One region of the Paeniglutamicibacter sp. genome, then DNA from elsewhere that is predicted to be linked to it. Evidence: riboswitches for the same ligand, from Rfam matches in the RefSeq annotation. Region 1 holds a riboswitch; each other region holds the start of a gene.
What was found. Region 1 has a riboswitch for S-adenosylmethionine ahead of ACLQ7E_RS01755 (O-acetylhomoserine aminocarboxypropyltransferase/cysteine synthase family protein). Riboswitches for the same ligand answer to the same signal wherever they lie in the genome.

Region 1 (4,539 bases):
GTCGCGCTGATCGCCGGCGGCCACACCTTCGGCAAGACCCACGGCGCCAACGAAGAGTCCCACAAGGGCGCCGAGCCGGAATCCGCACCGCTGGAGCTGCAGGGCCTGGGCTGGAAGTCCGGCCACGGCACCGGCCACGGCGATGACACCATCGGCTCGGGCCTGGAGGTCACCTGGACCTACCACCCGACCCGCTGGGACAACGAGTTCTTCCACATCCTCTTCGCCTACGAGTGGGAAATGTTCCTTTCCCCTGCCGGCGCCCAGCAGTGGCGTCCGAAGGACGGCGGCGGCGCCGATCTGGTCCCGATGGCCCACAACCCGGCCGCACACCGCGAGCCGCGCATGCTCACCAGCGACCTGGCCCTGCGCTTCGACCCGATCTACGGCGAGATTTCCCGCCGCTTCAAGGACAATCAGGAGCAGTTCTCCGACGCCTACGCCCGCGCGTGGTTCAAGCTGACCCACCGCGACATGGGCCCGAAGTCCCGCTACCTGGGCAAGGAGGTCCCGGCCGAGGACCTCGTCTGGCAGGATCCGCTGCCGGCCGCTCCGGCCGTGACCTTGGGCGATGCGGAAATCGAGGCGCTGAAGTCCACGATCGCCGCCTCGGGCCTGAGCGTCCAGCAGCTGGTCTCCACCGCCTGGAAGGCCGCTGCGACCTTCCGTTCCTCGGACAAGCGAGGCGGCGCCAACGGCGGCCGCATCCGCCTGGAGCCACAGGTTTCCTGGACCGTGAACCAGCCCGAGCAGCTCAAGCCGGTCATCGCCAAGCTCGAGGAAATCGTTGACGAGTTCAACGCCACCTCACTGGTCAAGACCTCGTTCGCCGACGTCGTGGTTCTGGCAGGCAACGTGGGCATCGAGCAGGCTGCCCTGGCCGCAGGCCAGGAGCTCACCGTGCCGTTCACCCCGGGCCGCGTGGATGCCACCCAGGAGCAGACCGATCCGGAGCAGTTCGCGTGGCTTGAGCCGGTTGCCGACGCGTTCCGCAACTACGACTCGGGCTTCCTGAAGATGCCCAGCGAGTACCTGCTGATCGACCGCGCGAACCTGTTGGGCCTCTCGGCCCCGGAGATGACAGTGTTGCTCGGTGGCCTGCGCGTGCTGGGCAACAACTGGGACGGCTCGAACCTGGGCGTCTTCACCGACACCCCGGGTGCGCTGACGAACGACTTCTTCGCGAATCTCATGGAGCTGGGCCTGGAATGGACCCCGGACGCCGAAGAGAAGACCTACTCCACCACCGACGGCCGCTTCAACGGCAGCCGCGTGGACCTGGTCTTCGGCTCGAACTCCGAGCTCCGCGCCCTGGCCGAGGCCTACGCCTCGGACGACGCCAAGGAGAAGTTCGGCCGCGATTTCGCCGCCGCATGGGCCAAGCTCATGGACGCCGACCGCTTCGAACTGAAGAAGTAGTCACCGGCTGAATCGAGAGGCGGGGCGGGTCTCCCGCGCCGCCTCTCGCGCCACCATATGTGCTGGCCTCGCATCCCGCGTTTCTAGCGCGAAATCTCCACGTAGGCCATGGCCCCGCGCCGGGAAAGCGTGACCGGTCCAAGCCCGCTGGCCCGCACTTCGTCAAAGAGCTCGGTGGCGGTGCGGACACGCGCGATGTCGCCATGGGCCTTCAGCAGCGCAAGGTAGGCGTTGGACCGGGCCGAGCCCTTGACCAACGAGGCCAGGAACATTCTTCCGTTGTTCTCGAGTTGCCGGCCGAGGGCGCTGACTGTGGCGGTGACATCCGGGACCAGGTGCAGCAGCCCCAGGCCGAGAATGGTTTCGTAGCGTTTGTCCCCCGAGGGCGAGAGCATGTCCCGGCATTCCAGGGTGATCCGCTTGGGCAGGGTGCCGCCGGCCGCCCGGGCGATGGACTGGCCCGCCAGCTCCAGCATCGGGGCGCTCATGTCCACCAACGTCGTCTCCCTGGCGCTGGCCACGTGAAGCGTCGCGGTGGCCTGCGCCGTGCCGGCCGCCACCTCCAGCAGCGGACCCTGCCCGGAGCCGATGGCCTGGGCAGCGAAGATTGAATACTGCCGGGGGTCGGTGCCCCAGAACACCTTGTTGTACAGCTTGGAGCCGATCATGGCGTCGTAGGTCTTGGCCCATCGGGCGTAATACTCAGGTTCCCCAAAAAACGTTTCGCTCATGCACACATGGTGCGCCCGCGCGGGCAGGGTTTTCTAGTGCACCGGCGAGCGGAAATGGTCCCGCAGCCTCTCGACGTCAACCTGAACGATGGCGCCGTTGCGCAGGATGGGGCTCCGCTCGCCCCCGCTGATCGCATCCAGCGTCAGGCGGATCAGCGTTCCGTGTGCCACCGCGATGATGCGTTTGCCGGGGTGGCTCTGGGTGAGTTCATGCAGCACGGCCAGGCCACGGCTTGCCACGGCGTCCTCGGGTTCGGCCGAACGCAACAGGAGATCGATCTGGTCGCGGGGCAGGTCGCGGACCACGTGTCCCTCGGCGTCGCCGTAGCTGCGTTCCTGCAGGCCGCCGATCTTTTCGGCGAGGGCGAGTCCGAGGTTCTGGCCGATCAACTCGGCGGTCTCGATGGCCCGCCCCAGGCTCGAGGAGACGATGACGTCCCACGGTTCGGAGCCGAGCGACTGTCCCGCGGCGTGCGCCTGGGCCCGCCCCAGGTCGTTGAGCGGAATATCCGTTTGACCCTGAAGGCGGCCCTCGGCGTTCCAGGCGGTTTCACCGTGCCGAACCAAAACCAATGTTGCACTCATGCCCACAAGCCTACCGGGCGGCTTTTGGTCCCGCTTTTCTTGCAGGATCTTCGATTTGCCGGATTCCTGCCGCAACCTAAGCTCACAATCTTTGGCGCATCGGGGAATTCTTGCCACAATGGATTCCAGACCACCATCCCGAGCGGCCGAGAGATCTGGTTCAGTGACGCCGCAGCAACCTTCCACACTCCGGTGGAGAAGGTGCTACCGCCAGAAACGATGGAGAGCGCGAAAGCAATCTTTGGGACTGCCCGGCCCCCGCCACGGCAACCCAGCATTGATCCCGGGAAAAGTTAGCAAACCAGCCCCACCTTAGGGCGATGGAAGTCCACGGAACGTGGACGGGCGTCGCCCGCATATGCAAGGAGTCAGCCACCCCTCATGGCCGAACATCAATTTGGATTCCGCACGCGCGCACTGCACGCCGGCGGCACACCGGACGCCGAGCACGGATCCCGCGCCGTGCCGATCTACCAGACCACGTCGTTTGTCTTCAAGGATTCCGACGACGCCGCGAACCTCTTTGCGCTGCAAAAGTACGGCAACATCTACTCCCGCATCGGCAACCCGACGGTGGCGGCATTCGAGGAACGCATCGCCTCCCTCGAGGGCGGCATCGGCGCCGTGGCCACCGGTTCGGGCATGGCCGCCGAATTCATCACCTTCGCGGCGCTGGCCGGGACCGGGGACCACATCGTGGCCTCCTCCAAGCTCTACGGCGGCACCATCACCCAGCTCGACGTGACCCTGCGCCGCTTCGGGGTCCAGACTACCTTCGTCGATTCCACGGATCCGGCCGAGTTCGCCGCCGCCATCCAGGAGAACACCAAGGCCGTCTATACCGAGGTCGTGGCAAACCCCTCGGGCGACATCGCGGACCTCAAGGGCCTGGCCGAGGTCGCCCACGCCGCGGGCATCCCGCTCGTGGTCGACTCGACCCTCACCCCTCCGTACCTGCTGCGTCCCATCGAGCACGGCGCAGACATCGTCATCCACTCCGCCACCAAGTTCCTTGGCGGCCACGGCACCACCCTCGGCGGCGTCGTGGTGGAATCCGGCACCTTCAACTGGGGCAACGGCAAGTTCCCCGCGATGACCGAGCCGGTGGCCTCCTACGGCAATGTCTCCTGGTGGGACAACTTCGGCGAGTACGGCTTCCTGACCAAGCTGCGCAGCGAGCAGCTGCGCGACATCGGTCCGGCCCTGCCGGCACAGTCGGCGTTCCAGCTGCTGCAGGGCGTCGAGACCCTGCCCCAGCGCATGGACTCGCACCTGGCAAACGCCAAGGCCGTTGCGGCATGGCTCGAGGCCGATGAGCGCATCACCTACGTGAACTACGCCGGCCTGGAATCCCACCCGCACTACGAGCGCGCCAAGGAGCTGCTGCCCCTGGGCGTCGGCTCGGTGTTCAGCTTCGGCGTCAAGGGCGGCCGCGCCGCCGGCACCGCCTTCATCGAGGCACTGCAGCTGGCCAGCCACCTGGCCAACATCGGGGACGTGCGCACCCTGGTGCTGCACCCGGCCTCCACCACGCACCAGCAGCTCTCCGCCGAGCAGCTGGTTGCCGCCGGCGTCCCGGAGGACCTGATCCGCTTCTCGGTGGGCCTGGAGGACCTGGAGGACATCCTCTGGGACCTGGACCAGGCACTGACCGTCTCGCAGCAGGTTGCGGGCGCCCCGGCCGAGGAAACCTACGACGGGGCAGCCTGCTCCATCGACGCCGCCCGCGCGGCCGCCGTGACGGGAGCCAAGTAATGAGCAACGCCATCGAGGCCCGCACCTGGGTGGGACCCAATGCCGCCGA
Region 2 (4,539 bases), on a different contig from region 1:
CCATGGGCAAGGCGGTCACCGACGAGACCCGCATGGTGCTGCTGTGCAACCCGAACAACCCGACGGGCACGGTGATGGACGCCGGTGAGCTCGCGGCGTTCCTGGACAACATTCCGCGGCACGTGCTGGTGGTGCTCGATGAGGCCTACCGGGAGTTCGCCGAAGCGGAAATCGACTCTCGGCACCTGCTGGATTCCCACCCGAACCTGGTCATCCTGCGGACCTTCTCCAAGGCCTACGGGCTGGCCGGGGCCAGGGCAGGATACCTGCTGGCCAGCGCGGGCATCGCGGCGAACATCCGTGCCGTTGCCCCGCCGTTCGGGCTCAGTTCGCTGGCCGAGGCCGGCGCGGCCGCGGCCTGGTCCGACAGCGCCCACCTGGCCGCAACGGTGTCCGGGGTCGTGGCGGAGCGCGCGTACCTGCACGAGGGGTTGCTCGCCCGCGGGCTGCCCGTGCCACCCAGCGGCGGGAACTTCGTGTGGATCCCCGCCGGACCGCGCTCGCTGGAGCTGGAGGCCGGCTGCGTGGCCAGGGGCGTCTCGGTGCGTGCCTTCCCGGGCTCGGGGGTGCGGGTGACCATCTCCGTGCGCGAGGCCTCCGATGCGGTGCTGGCCGCCCTCGACTCGCTGGATCCCACCCTGCCGGGCATCCCGGCTTCGCACAGCGCGGCATCGTCCGCGGGAACACATCACAGCACTGGAGGTGCATCGTGACCATGACAATCGACACCGGACTGGATCCTGATTCCAAGGCCCTTCTGGGCATCGGGACAGACGGCTTCTTCGAGGTGGAGGTCGCCGAGATCCGCACCGAATCCAATGGCGTGCTCTCCCTGCATTTGGCCCACCCGGCGGCCCTGGCGCTGCCGGGCTGGACCCCGGGATCGCACATCGACGTGCTGCTGCCCAACGGGCTGCTGCGCCAGTACTCGCTGTGCTCCGAGGCCGGGGCGCAGCGCTGGCGGCTGGGGGTGCTGCGCGAGCCGGCCGGCCGCGGCGGCTCCGCATACGTGCACGACGACCTGCGGCCCGGGGCCCGGATCAAGGTCCGCGAACCGCGCAACAACTTCGGGCTGAAGCCGGCCCCGGAATACCTGTTCATTGCCGGGGGCATCGGAATTACCCCGATCCTGCCGATGCTCGCCGCGGCCGAGGAATCCGGGGCCCCATGGCGACTGGTCTACCTGGGCCGGAGCCTGAAATCGATGGCGTTCACCGCCGAGCTGGCCCGATATGGGGACAAGGTGCACCTGCATGCCGACGACACCGCCGGGCTCTACCCGCTGAAGGAACTGCTGGGGGATGCGGAAGCAGCGTTCCACACCTATGCCTGTGGCCCGGGCCCGCTGCTGGACTTCATTGCGTCGCTGGCCGCCGGTTGGGGGGACAAGACCCGGTTCCACCTTGAGCGGTTCGTGGCCGACCCGGCCGCCACCGCCCCGGCCGCCGGGGACCACGAGTTCACCGTGGAAACCACCGACGGCGTCGAGGTGCAGGTGCCGGTGGGCACCAGCATCCTGGATGCGCTCGCGGAGGCAGGTGTTCCTGTGCTGAACTCCTGCCGGGAGGGGATCTGCGGGACCTGCGAGACCCCGGTGGTGTCGGGGGAGATCGACCACCGGGACTCGCTGCTTTCCGAGGAGGAACGTGATGCGGGGGACACCATGATGATCTGCGTGTCCCGTTGCAAGGGGTTGCGCGTGATCCTGGACATCTAGCGTGGGGTCGCGCAGCTGAGGTTCCAAAACGGCCGGGGGTCCTGGAACCTCAGGCGCGCAATCGGAAGAACGAGCTGCCGACCAGCTCGTGCGCCCCGGGCAGCAGGAGGACGAGCAGCTCGGGGTTGAACTGGACCTCGACGGGGCCGCGGCCCTCCAGCGCCGCCGAGAGCTTGTGCGGGGCCAGCGCCTCGAGCACCCATTCGTCGGGCCCGGCGCCCACGTGGACCAGGCCGGTCTCGGTGTCGAGGTCGAGCCACGCGGTGATCCAGTCGCCGGCGAAGCGCGGCAGCGGGTTCCTGGTCGGGGAAGAAATCAGGGTGGGGCTGTACATGATGTGCACACGTCCTTGAAGCTAGTTGTCCTTGCCCTCGCGTGCGGAATGCGCGAAAGGGCCGCTTCGTCATCCGAACCACCCGCCGTGCAACTATGGGGTTGGCGTCTGGTCAGTCGGAGCTTTGCGCAAGGGCAACCAGAACTCGTGAAGCTGTACCCACCCTACGGTGAAACGGCGACACTTTGCCACCACTGGCTTGCGGGGAGCAACAAACTGACATCTATGACGGCGAGTGACCCTGCCTACCGAATCGGGTTCACTTCACCGCCGTCATCGGCTCCTGCTGGGTGATGCAGTGGATGCCGCCGCCGCGGGCGAACAGCTCGCGGGCATCGACGCCCACGACCTTGCGGCCAGGGTAGGCATCGGCCAACACTGCGAGGGCCTTCTCGTCGTTGGGGTCGTTGAAGGTGCAGGCCACCACTCCGTCGTTGATGACCAGGTGGTTGATGTAGCTGTAGTCGACGAATCCCTCCGCATCGCGCAGCGCCGCGGGGGCAGGAACCTCGATGACGGTGAACTCGCGGCCCTTCGCATCGCTGGCGCCGTGGAAGGATGCAGCGATTTCCCGGCTGACCGCGTAGTCCGGGTGCTCGGGGTTGTCCTGCATGTGCACCAGCACTGTTCCGGGGGAGGGAATCGTTGCGGCGATGTCCACGTGTCCGCGGGTGCCGAACTCCTCGCTGTCGCGGGTCAGCCCGCGCGGGAGCCAGTGCACCTTGGTGGTGCCGAGGGTGCGCGCGAATTCCGCCTCGACCTCGGCCTTGGTGATGCCGGGGTTCCGCCCCGGATCCAACTGGACGGTCTCGGTGGCCAGCACCAAGCCCTGTCCGTCGACGTGGATGCCGCCGCCCTCGTTGACCAGGGTCGAGGCGATGCGGGGCACGCCTGCCCACTCGGCCACCCGCTTGCCGATCAATTCGTCCTTGTCCCAGGCCGCCCAGTCCTGGGCGCCCCAGCCATTGAATACCCAGTCGATGGCCGCGAGCCCGCCGGTTTCGTCGGTGACGAAGGTAGGCCCGATGTCGCGCATCCACGCGTCGTTGAGTTCGGCAGTGCGGATCTCGATGCGTTCATCGAGGTAGTCTGCGGCAATCCCCACGTCTTTGGGGTCCACCACCATGATGACCGGGGCGAACCCTGCCACCGCGTGGGCCACGTTGGCCCAGGTCGAACGTGCCGCGTGGGCTTCTGCCTCGGTGTCGCCCAGCGTGTATCCCTCATGGGGGAAGGCCATCCAGACGCGCTTCTGGGCCGAGGTCTCGGCGGGCATTGACCAGCTCATGATGCGTGCTCCTGCAAGGTCAGTGGTGCGCGATGCAACAGTGCCCGCCAAGGGGGCGCATGGGATCGGCGTCACACTAAATGAATGTCGTTCGTTTATTATGGTGGCTGCCCGAAGCTAGCGCAAGGGGCGGTCGCTTCGGCGGGAGGCCGGCGCTTGCTTCCGGGCGACCGCAACCGACCGGGCATAAGGTGGAAGCGATAGCTGCCAACCACCTTGCGGAGGAACACATGCGCGCCACCCTGATCCACGGACCGCGGGACATCCGCGTCGAGGACTGCCCCGAGCCCACCTTGCTCGCCGACACCGACGCCATCGTGGGCGTCACCGCGGCCTGCGTGTGCGGCTCGGACCTGTGGCCTTACCGCGGGGTCAGCCCGACGCCCAAGCCCCGGCGCATCGGCCACGAATTCATCGGCCGCATCGAAGCGGTCGGCGATGAGGTCTCAACCCTGGCCGTGGGCGACTTCGTGGTTGCCCCCTGGGCCAACAGCTGCGGCAGCTGTCCGCCGTGCCGCGACGGCGTACAAGTCGCCTGCGAGCACCGGGCCCACTGGGGTGGAAGCGACGAAAACGGTCTCCCCGTGGACGGCGGACAGGGCGAAGTGGTGCGGGTGCCCAACGCGGAGGGCACGCTGGTCACGGTCCCCGGGGTCACCGATCCCGACGAAGCGCTTTCCAAGTCGCTGCTGGCGCTCTCGGACGTCATGGGTACCGGACACCACGCCGCGCTCGGCGCCCGGGTTGAGCCCGGCCGAAGCGTGGTCGTGGTCGGCGACGGGGCCGTGGGGCTGTGCGGGGTGCTCGCGGCCAAGCGGCTGGGAGCCACGCGCATCATTGCCATGTCCCGGCACACGGACCGCGCGGCGCTGGCCAGGGAGTTCGGGGCCACCGACGTGGTAGCCGAACGCGGGGCCGAGGCGGCGGCCAAGGTGCGCGAACTGCTCGGGGGCGTGCTGGCGGACTCGGTGCTCGAATGCGTGGGCACCGCCGAATCAATGGACCAGGCGCTGCGCTGCACCCGCCCCGGCGGGGCGCTGGGCTTCGTGGGAGTCCCGCACGGGGAGAACCCGCTGCCCATCTCGGTGCTGTTTTCCAAGAACATCTCGGTGGCCGGCGGGGCTGCCAGCACCCGGGCATACCTGCCCGAGCTTCTCGCCGACGTGCTGGACGGGAGCATTGATCCGGGCAGGGTCTTCG
Region 3 (4,539 bases), on a different contig from region 1:
CCCCCCCTGGGGGGGGCTCCACAGTGGGTTAAGGCCTTGGTGCGGTGATGCGTTGGATGTCGCGGTCGAGTTCCCGATGGATGGGGGGACCGGCAACATGCCGGGGGCTGGCGCCAGGCGTTCCCTTCGAGTAGCTTTGCCGAGTGGAGCAGTGCCCTTCCTCGATCACCGGCAACGTCGCATCCCGGGCATGGGCAGCCAAACGACCAAGAAGGCATGATCATGAAGCTGACACTGACGGAATTCGTGAGTCTCGACGGGGTGTCGCAAGGCCCCGGGTCTCCCGAGGAAGACACGACCGATGGATTCACCCAGGGTGGATGGCTTGTCCCGCACATGGACGAGGCCTTCGTTGACCAGGCCGCGCAATGGCTTGGGGAAGCCGACGGGCTGCTGCTTGGCCGCCGCACCTATGAGGCCTTCGCCAGGGATTGGCCGCAAATCACCGACCCGGACGACCCCTTCACGGGGCTCATGAATTCCCTGCCCAAGTACGTCGCCTCGCAGACGCTGGGCGAGGGAACCTGGAACCCGACCACGGTCCTCTCCGGCGACGTTGCCGCCCAGGTCGCGGAGCTCAAGGCGCGTCCCGGCAGGGAGCTGCAGATCCACGGGAGTGCCAGGCTTGCCGGATCATTGCTTGCCGATGGGCTGATTGACGAACTCAGGCTCGTGGTGGCACCCGTGGTCCTTGGACACGGGCGGCGCCTCTTCCCTGACGGCGGCGCACCGGCAGGGCTGCGGCTTTCCAGCAGCAAGACCACCCCGGGCGGGCTTGCCATCCTGATCTACCAATGCACCGGCGACGCTGCCTATGCGACCTATACGGGCGTCTCGGACATCTAGTCCAGGAATGTTGCAAGGTCACAATTGAGACCTGGTCGGCGACCGGCTTTCCGTGAAGCGCAAGCGTCTCCTTCGGTCAGCGCGAGGAAGTCCCGGCGTTCAAGTGTCGATTGGCGCTCTTCGGTACCCATCGGCAGAATCATGGCATATGGTCGCACAATCTTCGATTTTTACGCTTCGTGACTTCGTATGTCGAAACAAACTTTGACGAGACGTAAATATTTCTTCTAACGTTAGTCATGAATCAAGAGTGTCAACGTAAGGCCCTGGCCCGTTGACCGGCAACCCTCTCACGGTGGCGGGGTGCTCCAGGTGATGATTCGGCCTACCGGAACCCCGGAGGCAAGTACCGCACACCTCACTGGTTGGCGCGTGAATGACACGCACCGCGAAGGTGGGCCGAAGCCGAAGGATTGAGCACTATGACACTCACCTCTGACCTCACCCCCAACACCCTGCGCAACGTCTTTGCCCAGCACCCCTCGGGCATTGCCGCACTCTGCGCCATCGTTGACGGGCAGCCGCAAGGGATTGTGGCCTCGTCCTTTACGGTTGGCGTCTCCATGGATCCGCCGCTGGTGATGTTCGCGGTCCAGAACACCTCGAACACCTGGCCGCTGGTGCGCACCAGCGGACGCATTGGCGTTTCGGTGCTCAGCGAGAAGAACGAGGGCGTGTGCCGACAGATCGCCTCGAAGTCCGGGGACCGTTTTGCCGGGCTTCGCCTTGATTCGACCGACGAGGGCGCGCTCTTCCTGCATGACGCCACCCTGTGGCTCGACTGCTCCATTGAGCAGGAGATCCCCGCTGGCGACCACCAGGTGGTGCTGCTGCGCGTCCACGGCCACCAGACGCACGACAACGCCAACTCGCCGCTCGTGTTCCACGGCTCGGCATTCCGTCGCCTGGACGCCGAACAGCTGGTCTCCTAAGGCACCTGAACCTCAAGGGCTCCGCGCCCGTGGCACCGAATCCCTGATTCGATGGCACGGGCACGGAGCCCTTTGTTTTTTGCCGAGGGTTTCCTACGACGGTTCGTGCACCACGTCCATCATGTATCGGTAGCCGTCGCGGGCAAGCTGGGTGAGGATCTCCAGATCCACGTCCGCGAGCTTGTTCACGTACAAGCAGGACGCCCCGCGCTTGTGCTTGCCCAGCTTCGCCAGCAGTGGCCCGGCGGTCGGGGCTATGGTCAGCCCGTAAAGGGCAAGGTTCGTCGACCGCGGCGAGAAGCCAATGGCGCCGGCATCCCCTTCGCGGCCCGATTCGTACCTGTAGTGGTAGGTTCCGAAGCCGACGATCGTGGGACCCCACATGGTTGGTGGCTGGCCGCTTACCTCTTCCATCATCTCCAGGAGGACCTCGGCGTCCGTGCGCCGGATCGGATGGGGCACGGCGGCGATGAACTCGCGAGGATCAACGGCCGTTGGTGCGGTCTTGTTGGCGCTCATGCGGCCCAGTATGTCAGTGGTTGGTGATCTCCATCAATGCCCGCAATCCCCAGATCCGTGGCAACTTCCGGCGTGTCTGTGGATAGCTTGTGGGTAACTGTGAAACGGCGACTGATTTAGCCCCGGAATCACGGGGTTTTTGTGTGTATAACTGGTATTTACGCCCCTGGTGGATGTGGATAAATAGTTTGTATCCACAGGCATGTATCTAGATAGATCCTAGTCAGATCCGTATTGTGGGCAAAATTTTGGTGTAATCCACAATGTTCTCCCCAGACTGTGCACACAACACGCCGCGAGGTTCACAGGTTATCCACATGGCCTGTGGATAACCGTGTTGGGTTTGGGGGGAAACAGGTCTATGGTGACAGTGTTCCCCACCTATTTCCACAGGTTCGCGGTGCCCTTGAGCACGTGTGATTTTGAACCTAACGAATCGTCTGTGCTCCTTGAGACACTGAATAGGTAATGAAGCGGAAAACTTGGGAACCCGCGAAGCTTGAAGGGAAAAGCCCGTGTCGCTAGCCAGCACCGAAACCAGCTCTGATTCACGTGGATCGGACTATGGACGCACTCCACCGCAAGATCTCGTAGCCGAGCAAAGCGTCCTGGGCGGCATGATGCTCTCCAAGGACGCCATCGCGGACTGCGTGGAGGTGCTGCGCGGGCTGGACTTCTACCGTCCGGCGCACGAGGCGATCTACGAAGCCATCATCGACCTCTACGGCCGTGGCGAGCCCGCCGACGCCGTCACCGTCTCCGACCTGTTGACCAAGCGCGGCGAAATCACCCGCATCGGCGGCCCTGCCTACCTGCACACGCTCATCCAGTCGGTGCCTACCGCCGCCAACGCCGGTTTCTACGCCGAGATCGTGCGCGAACGCGCAGTGCTGCGCCGGCTGGTTGATGCGGGCACCAAGATCGTCCAGCTCGGATACTCACAGGACGGCGAAGTCGACGCCATCGTCAACGAGGCCCAGGCCGAGGTCTACAAGGTCGCCGAGCGCCGCACTGCCGAAGACTACGTGCCGCTGCGCGACATCATCGAGGGCACCGTCGATGAAATCGAATCCGCCGGCAGTCGCGGCGAGGGCGTGATCGGTGTTCCCACCGGATTCTTCGAACTCGACGAACTGACGCAGGGCCTGCACGGCGGCCAGATGATCGTCATCGCGGCCCGCCCGGCCGTTGGCAAGTCAACATTCGCATTGGATTTTGCCAGGTCAGCGTCCATTAAGAACAGCATGACTGCCGTTTTCTTCTCCCTGGAAATGGGCCGGAACGAAATTGCCATGCGCCTGCTCTCGGCGGAGGCCAGCATCGCGCTGCAGGACTTGCGAAAGGGCACCATCCAGGACGAACAGTGGTCGAAGATCGCCACCACCATGGGCCGGCTCAATGACGCGCCCCTGTTCATTGATGATTCGCCGAACATGTCGCTCATGGAAATTCGCGCCAAGTGCCGTCGACTCAAGCAGAAGCATGACCTCAAGCTCGTGGTGCTCGACTACCTGCAGCTGATGAGCTCGGGCAAAAAAGTCGAATCGCGTCAGCAGGAAGTTTCGGAGTTCTCCCGTGCGCTGAAGCTTCTGGCCAAGGAGCTCGACGTTCCGGTCATCGCGCTCTCCCAGCTGAACCGTGGTTCGGAACAGCGTACCGACAAGAAGCCGATGATTTCGGACCTTCGCGAGTCCGGATCGATCGAGCAGGATGCCGACATGGTCATTCTTTTGCACCGTGAAGATATTTACGACAAGGAATCGGCCCGTGCCGGCGAGGCCGACGTGATCGTGGCCAAGCACCGTAACGGCCCGACCAAGACCATCACCGTCGCCTTCCAAGGCCACTACTCGCGCTTCAGCAACATGGCTCAGGACGGCCACGGCTAGTTTCTCGGAACATCCGGCGACCGGGCGGTTGCGTTCCCCCTTTCGGGGCCACGCAACCGCCCATAGTCGTTTGGCGGCCGCGAAATGGTCCGCTGGATGCGCGGGCAAGGGTGCCGATTCCTTGTCCGCGATGCCGCGTATTCCATGAAATCGCTGCGTGAATAGTTATTATGCGATAGCGTGACGCCATGATGATGTCCTTGCAAGCACTCATGTGGGGCACCATCGCCGGGTCGGCGTTGCTGCTCGGCGCCGCCGCGGCCTGGTGGTTGGACATTCCGCGAAAAATTGTCTCGAGCATCATGGCATTTGGCGCCGGAGTGCTGATTTCCGCCCTCGCCTTCGAGCTGGTT
Region 4 (4,539 bases), on a different contig from region 1:
CAGTGCGTCGATGGTGGGGTTGTCCTGTTGCGAGAAGGACGTGAACGTGGAGGCGCCGATGTTGTCTCCCGCCGAGACGAAGAGCGTGTTGCGGTTCCGGTCCTTGTAGTCCTTGACGGCGCCTGCCAGAACCGCGGCCCCGGCCTCGGCATCGTTGGCCTCGATGCGGCCGTGGAAGTCGTTGATGCCCACCAGCTCGATGGTCGTGGTGGGTGCGTTGTCCGGCTTCTTGGCCTGGACCTGCGAGTTCGGGTCGGCGGACAGGGCCTGCGCCGGGGCCGCGATGGCAGTTGAAGCCAGGAGCATGAATGCTGCGGCGGCGATCAATGCGTTGCGCCGCAAGGGAAGTTTCTCGGACACGTTGGTTCTTCTCCCTCAAGAAAGGTGACGAGTTGGTGTGGTCCCATCCATGTGGCCCGGCGGGACACATGCGGCTGATCCTACCCAGCGGTAATGCGGAGTCCAAGGGTTGTTGGGGTGCGGATATCCCTGCGGGAGGCCCGGGACTCGCCGGGTCTGCGGGCTATTTGTGGCACCATGAAGCCATGACCAATCACGACGAGGATAGGGCCCCTGAGCTGGAATCCTTTGAAAAGCTCCACAAGGACGGCAGCCCGTGGGCGCGCGGGTTCACCCTGGATGGGGAATTTCACGGCGACTGGGAGTGGTTCAGGATCGACGGTACCATCATGCGTTCAGGCCGCCTGGATCGCGGCCGCCAGGTGGGAATTTGGACGACCTACGACAAGTCCGGGATCCCTTACAAGGACACCGACTACGGCGAGTAGGGGAATGCTGTGTGGCCAGGGGCATGCTCGACGGCGACACCACCCACCCACTCTAGATGCGATGCGTTCTCAATAGCAAACCGAGACCGCGCACTCCGACCTTTGTTGTGAATGATTCTCATTTAACTTATGGTGATTCCCATGTCACACGAAAAATCACTTACCAAGCGCCGCGTCCAGGCCGCTGCCACCACCCGCAGGTTGCACATGGGAACCGGCATTCTGGCGCTCATTACTGCCGGAACCCTGCTGGCGGGATGCGCCTCCAGTGCGCCCGGCCAGGCCGCACCCGCACCGGAATCTTCGGCAGGGAGCCCGAGTGCCAAGATCGCTGAGGCCGGTACCGCCACGCCCCGGCTCGTGCTCACCTACGACGGGGGACTGCTGGTCGCCAATGCACGCGACGGCGCGATCCTCTCGGACCACAGGCTTGAAGGATTCAATCGCGTCAACCCCGCAGGAGATGGCCGCCGCGTGCTCGTCTCGACCGCCGGGGGATTCCAGGTCCTGGACGCCGGGGCGTGGTCCGAGAAGCACGGGGAACACGCCCACCACTACACCGCCGAACCCGCGCTGACCGAGCTGGTGTTCCCGGCCGGGAAGCCCGGGCATGCGGTGGTCCACGCCGGCCACACCGCACTCTTCGACGACGCCACCGGCAAGATCAACATCTTCGAATCCACCAAGTTGGACAACAAGGAACTTCCGCGCACCGACGACGTGGCGCTGCCCGAAGCCCACCACGGGGTGGCGGTGCAGCTCTCGGACGGGAAATTGCTGGTCACCGACGGAACCTCGGAGGCGGTCAACGCGGTGAAGCTGCTCTCCGCCACGGATGCCAAGCACCGGCGCACCACAGTGGCCGAATCCAAGCAGTGCCCGGGTGTCCATGGCGAGGCTGTTGCCAAGGACGAGGCCATGGTGGTCGGCTGCGAGGACGGCATCCTGGTCATCAAGGACGAGAAGATTTCCAAGCTCGAAGCACCGGATGCATACGGCCGCATCGGAAACCAGGCCGGCTCCGAGGCCTCGTCAGTGGTGCTCGGGGACTACAAGAGGGACAAGGACGCCGAGCTTGAACGCCCGCAAACCTTCTCGCTGACGGACACCGCCACCAATACCCTCAAGCTCATCAACATCGACTACAGCTATTCGTTCCGCTCCTTGGCCCGCAGTGCCGGCGGGGACGCGCTGTTGCTGGGGACCGACGGCAAGCTGCATGTCTACGACGTGAAGAACGGGAAGGAAAAGAAGGCCATTGCCGTGGTCGGCGCCTGGGAAGAACCGATCGATTGGCAGCAGCCGCGCCCGACGGTGCACGTCTCAGGGGATACCGCCTATGTCACCGAACCGGCTACCAAGGAGTTGCACTTCGTGGACCTGAAGACCGGCAAGGTCTCACGGAGCGTGACCCTGCCAGAAGTTCCCAACGAGATCACCTCGATCAAGGGATAGAGGGAGCCCCCGTCTCCCGGGAAACAAAAAATCGTGGGTCGATGCCGTTCCCCTCGAACGGCATCGACCCACGATCGGTTCATGGTGGCGCTAGCCGGCGGTGACCAGCTCGACGCTGACAGGAGTCGGGTTGGTGAAGATGTCCAGCACCGGGCAGTGCTCGTCGACGGTTGCCTGCAGTTCCTCGTAGCGCTCGCGCGTCTCCGGGCCCTCGATCTTGACCGTCAGGCGCACCTCGCCGAAGCCTGGACGAACGGTCTCCTCGACGCCGAAGAGGCCGCGAACATCCAGGTCTGCATCGGCGTTGATTTCCAGCGAGTCGATCTTGATGCCCAGCTGGTGCGCGTACAGGCGGTAGACCACGATCTGGCAGGAAATGAGTGCACCGAGCGCAAACTCGACCGGGCTTGCCGCGGCGTCGTCCCCGGCCAGTGCCTCGGGCTCGTCGACAATGAAGCGGTGGTTGCCGGCGGTGATTTCGCTGGACACCGAACCGGTGGACACTCCGCTGGCCTTGAAGGTCAGCGCCGCGCTGGCGGTGTTGGCGGCAATGCGCTCACCCCAGGCGGTGCCCGCGGCGGTCAGCCTCTCGGCGCGAACCGAATCAAGGGTGCTATCGATCAGGGTTTCGGACATGGGAAACGATCCTTTCGTGGCTGGCGCATGCGCTTGCACGACGCCATACTTACGCCGCTCCTGTTGGGCGGCGCCGAATCTTCACCTGGAGCACCCCGCTATGACGAAGAGGGTTGCTGTCCGGCCGACCAGGGTCGTGAGTGGCAGGAGCTCGTGATTCTGTGTACGAGTGTTGTCGATTTCATGGTGCCCGCGCAACGCGGGCACTTAACAAATCTTCACGATCAATCGCCCATATATCGAACAAGTGCCTGTCAAGGTGCCGAATATTGCCAAATTGGCGAATGGTTCGAAGTGTTTGGATTTGTTCGGCGAAGTAACTGCGTTGTCTGACTCGGGAGATTTCGATGCTGGAAGGCCCCCGTCAAGTCGCGCTCGCCCGGGAGATGACGGCATTCGAGAGGAGCGGTTGTCATGAGACGCGGCAAACGCCGGTGGTTCAACTACGCCTGCTGCGACATCGGCCCCGGCCCTCCACGTGAAGGGCCGGGGGCCGATGGCCGGTTTCGTGCGGAGGTTAGCTCTCGCGTCGCGGGGCATCATTGGCGTTGAGCTTCGAAAGCAGGTCGGCGAAGCGCTTGATTTCCTCGGGGTCCCATGAAATCAGCCGGTTCCTCAACAATTGGCGCGACGCCGCGCTAGAGGCAAGGTATCCGGCACGTGCGGTGTCGGTGATGCTGACCAGCATGGCCCGGCCGTCGTTCGGATCCGGGACGCGGGTGACCAGGTTCTTGGCCTCGAGCCATTTGATCATCCGGCTCATGGTGGCCTTGTCCACCTGGAGTTCCTCGGCCAGGATGATCTGCTGCTGGGCGTGCTCGCGCGCAAGGATGGAGAGCACCTTGTAGCCCAGCGGCTGAAGTTCCGGATGGATGGCTGCGGCGCGCTTGCGAATGGCCTGGCGCGCCTTGACGACCATGATCGAAAACTCTTTTTCCACGTCTTCGATCAGTGGATCAAGGGTTCCGGGGTCTGCTGCCGGTCCCGGGTCGGGGCGGGAATCGGAGAACGGTGAAGTCATGGGAATCATTTTAGTGGTGATGCGCCGTTTCGAAGTGTTCGCGACGGCGCGTTTGCCATTCCCGCACGACCGCCACTTTGGTCACGAGTTGCTCTACTGCCCCAATCGTGTCCATGGCGCCGATCGCGTCTGCTGCGAATGTGGTCAATGCGGCGGTTTGTGCCGGTTTGAGCGCTCAGCGAATTCAGGACAAAACAATCGGCCCGAGGGCTTCACGTAACCACTTGTGACGGGCAGAATTGCTAATTGTTGAACCCCGCCAAACGATGGAGAACACCATGGGCACGATTCTCAACCCGTACATCAGCTTTCGCGACACGGCGCGTCCCGCGCTCGAGTTCTACCAGACGGTCTTCGGCGGTGAGCTGGATTTGCGCCCCTTCGCGGACTTCGAGTTCGCCAAGACCGATAATTCCGATGACGACAACAAGATCATGCACGGGCACCTGCGTGCACCCAATGGCTTGAACCTGATGGCGGCCGACACCCCTGCCGACATGGAGTGGAAGGGCGGCACCGCCATTTCCGTCACCCTCAGCGGTGACGACAAGGAAGAAATGACCGGGTACTGGGAAAAGCTCAGCGAAGGCGCCAAGATCGGCGAGCCGCTGGCCCAGGCGCCGTGGGGCGACTGGTTCG

Region 2: linked by a shared signal. The riboswitch ahead of ACLQ7E_RS10685 (hypothetical protein) and the one ahead of ACLQ7E_RS01755 (O-acetylhomoserine aminocarboxypropyltransferase/cysteine synthase family protein) in region 1 are both predicted to bind S-adenosylmethionine.
Region 3: linked by a shared signal. The riboswitch ahead of ACLQ7E_RS12090 (flavin reductase family protein) and the one ahead of ACLQ7E_RS01755 (O-acetylhomoserine aminocarboxypropyltransferase/cysteine synthase family protein) in region 1 are both predicted to bind S-adenosylmethionine.
Region 4: linked by a shared signal. The riboswitch ahead of ACLQ7E_RS04860 (OsmC family protein) and the one ahead of ACLQ7E_RS01755 (O-acetylhomoserine aminocarboxypropyltransferase/cysteine synthase family protein) in region 1 are both predicted to bind S-adenosylmethionine.

What each region holds. Positions count from the first base shown of each region.
Region 1 is NZ_JBKKAP010000014.1:45,365-49,903, forward strand. Features, by position in the region: gene katG (catalase/peroxidase HPI) at 1-1,419, shown strand, start outside; gene ACLQ7E_RS01745 (methyltransferase domain-containing protein) at 1,503-2,150, opposite strand; gene ACLQ7E_RS01750 (histidine phosphatase family protein) at 2,184-2,735, opposite strand; SAM riboswitch class I at 2,866-2,961, shown strand; gene ACLQ7E_RS01755 (O-acetylhomoserine aminocarboxypropyltransferase/cysteine synthase family protein) at 3,117-4,490, shown strand; gene ACLQ7E_RS01760 (CoA-binding protein) at 4,490-4,539, shown strand, end outside.
Region 2 is NZ_JBKKAP010000085.1:12,360-16,898, forward strand. Features, by position in the region: gene ACLQ7E_RS10675 (aminotransferase class I/II-fold pyridoxal phosphate-dependent enzyme) at 1-713, shown strand, start outside; gene ACLQ7E_RS10680 (PDR/VanB family oxidoreductase) at 716-1,717, shown strand; gene ACLQ7E_RS10685 (hypothetical protein) at 1,767-2,051, opposite strand; SAM riboswitch class IV at 2,074-2,204, opposite strand; gene ACLQ7E_RS10690 (agmatine/peptidylarginine deiminase) at 2,311-3,339, opposite strand; gene ACLQ7E_RS10695 (zinc-dependent alcohol dehydrogenase family protein) at 3,570-4,539, shown strand, end outside.
Region 3 is NZ_JBKKAP010000100.1:63-4,601, forward strand. Features, by position in the region: gene ACLQ7E_RS12085 (dihydrofolate reductase family protein) at 223-846, shown strand; SAM riboswitch class IV at 1,089-1,201, shown strand; gene ACLQ7E_RS12090 (flavin reductase family protein) at 1,269-1,778, shown strand; gene ACLQ7E_RS12095 (DUF1801 domain-containing protein) at 1,872-2,297, opposite strand; gene dnaB (replicative DNA helicase) at 2,813-4,186, shown strand; gene ACLQ7E_RS12105 (ZIP family metal transporter) at 4,375-4,539, shown strand, end outside.
Region 4 is NZ_JBKKAP010000039.1:68,629-73,167, forward strand. Features, by position in the region: gene ACLQ7E_RS04845 (bifunctional metallophosphatase/5'-nucleotidase) at 1-360, opposite strand, end outside; gene ACLQ7E_RS04850 (hypothetical protein) at 546-788, shown strand; gene aztD (zinc metallochaperone AztD) at 930-2,243, shown strand; gene ACLQ7E_RS04860 (OsmC family protein) at 2,334-2,879, opposite strand; SAM riboswitch class IV at 2,920-3,038, opposite strand; gene ACLQ7E_RS04865 (MarR family winged helix-turn-helix transcriptional regulator) at 3,397-3,900, opposite strand; gene ACLQ7E_RS04870 (VOC family protein) at 4,179-4,539, shown strand, end outside.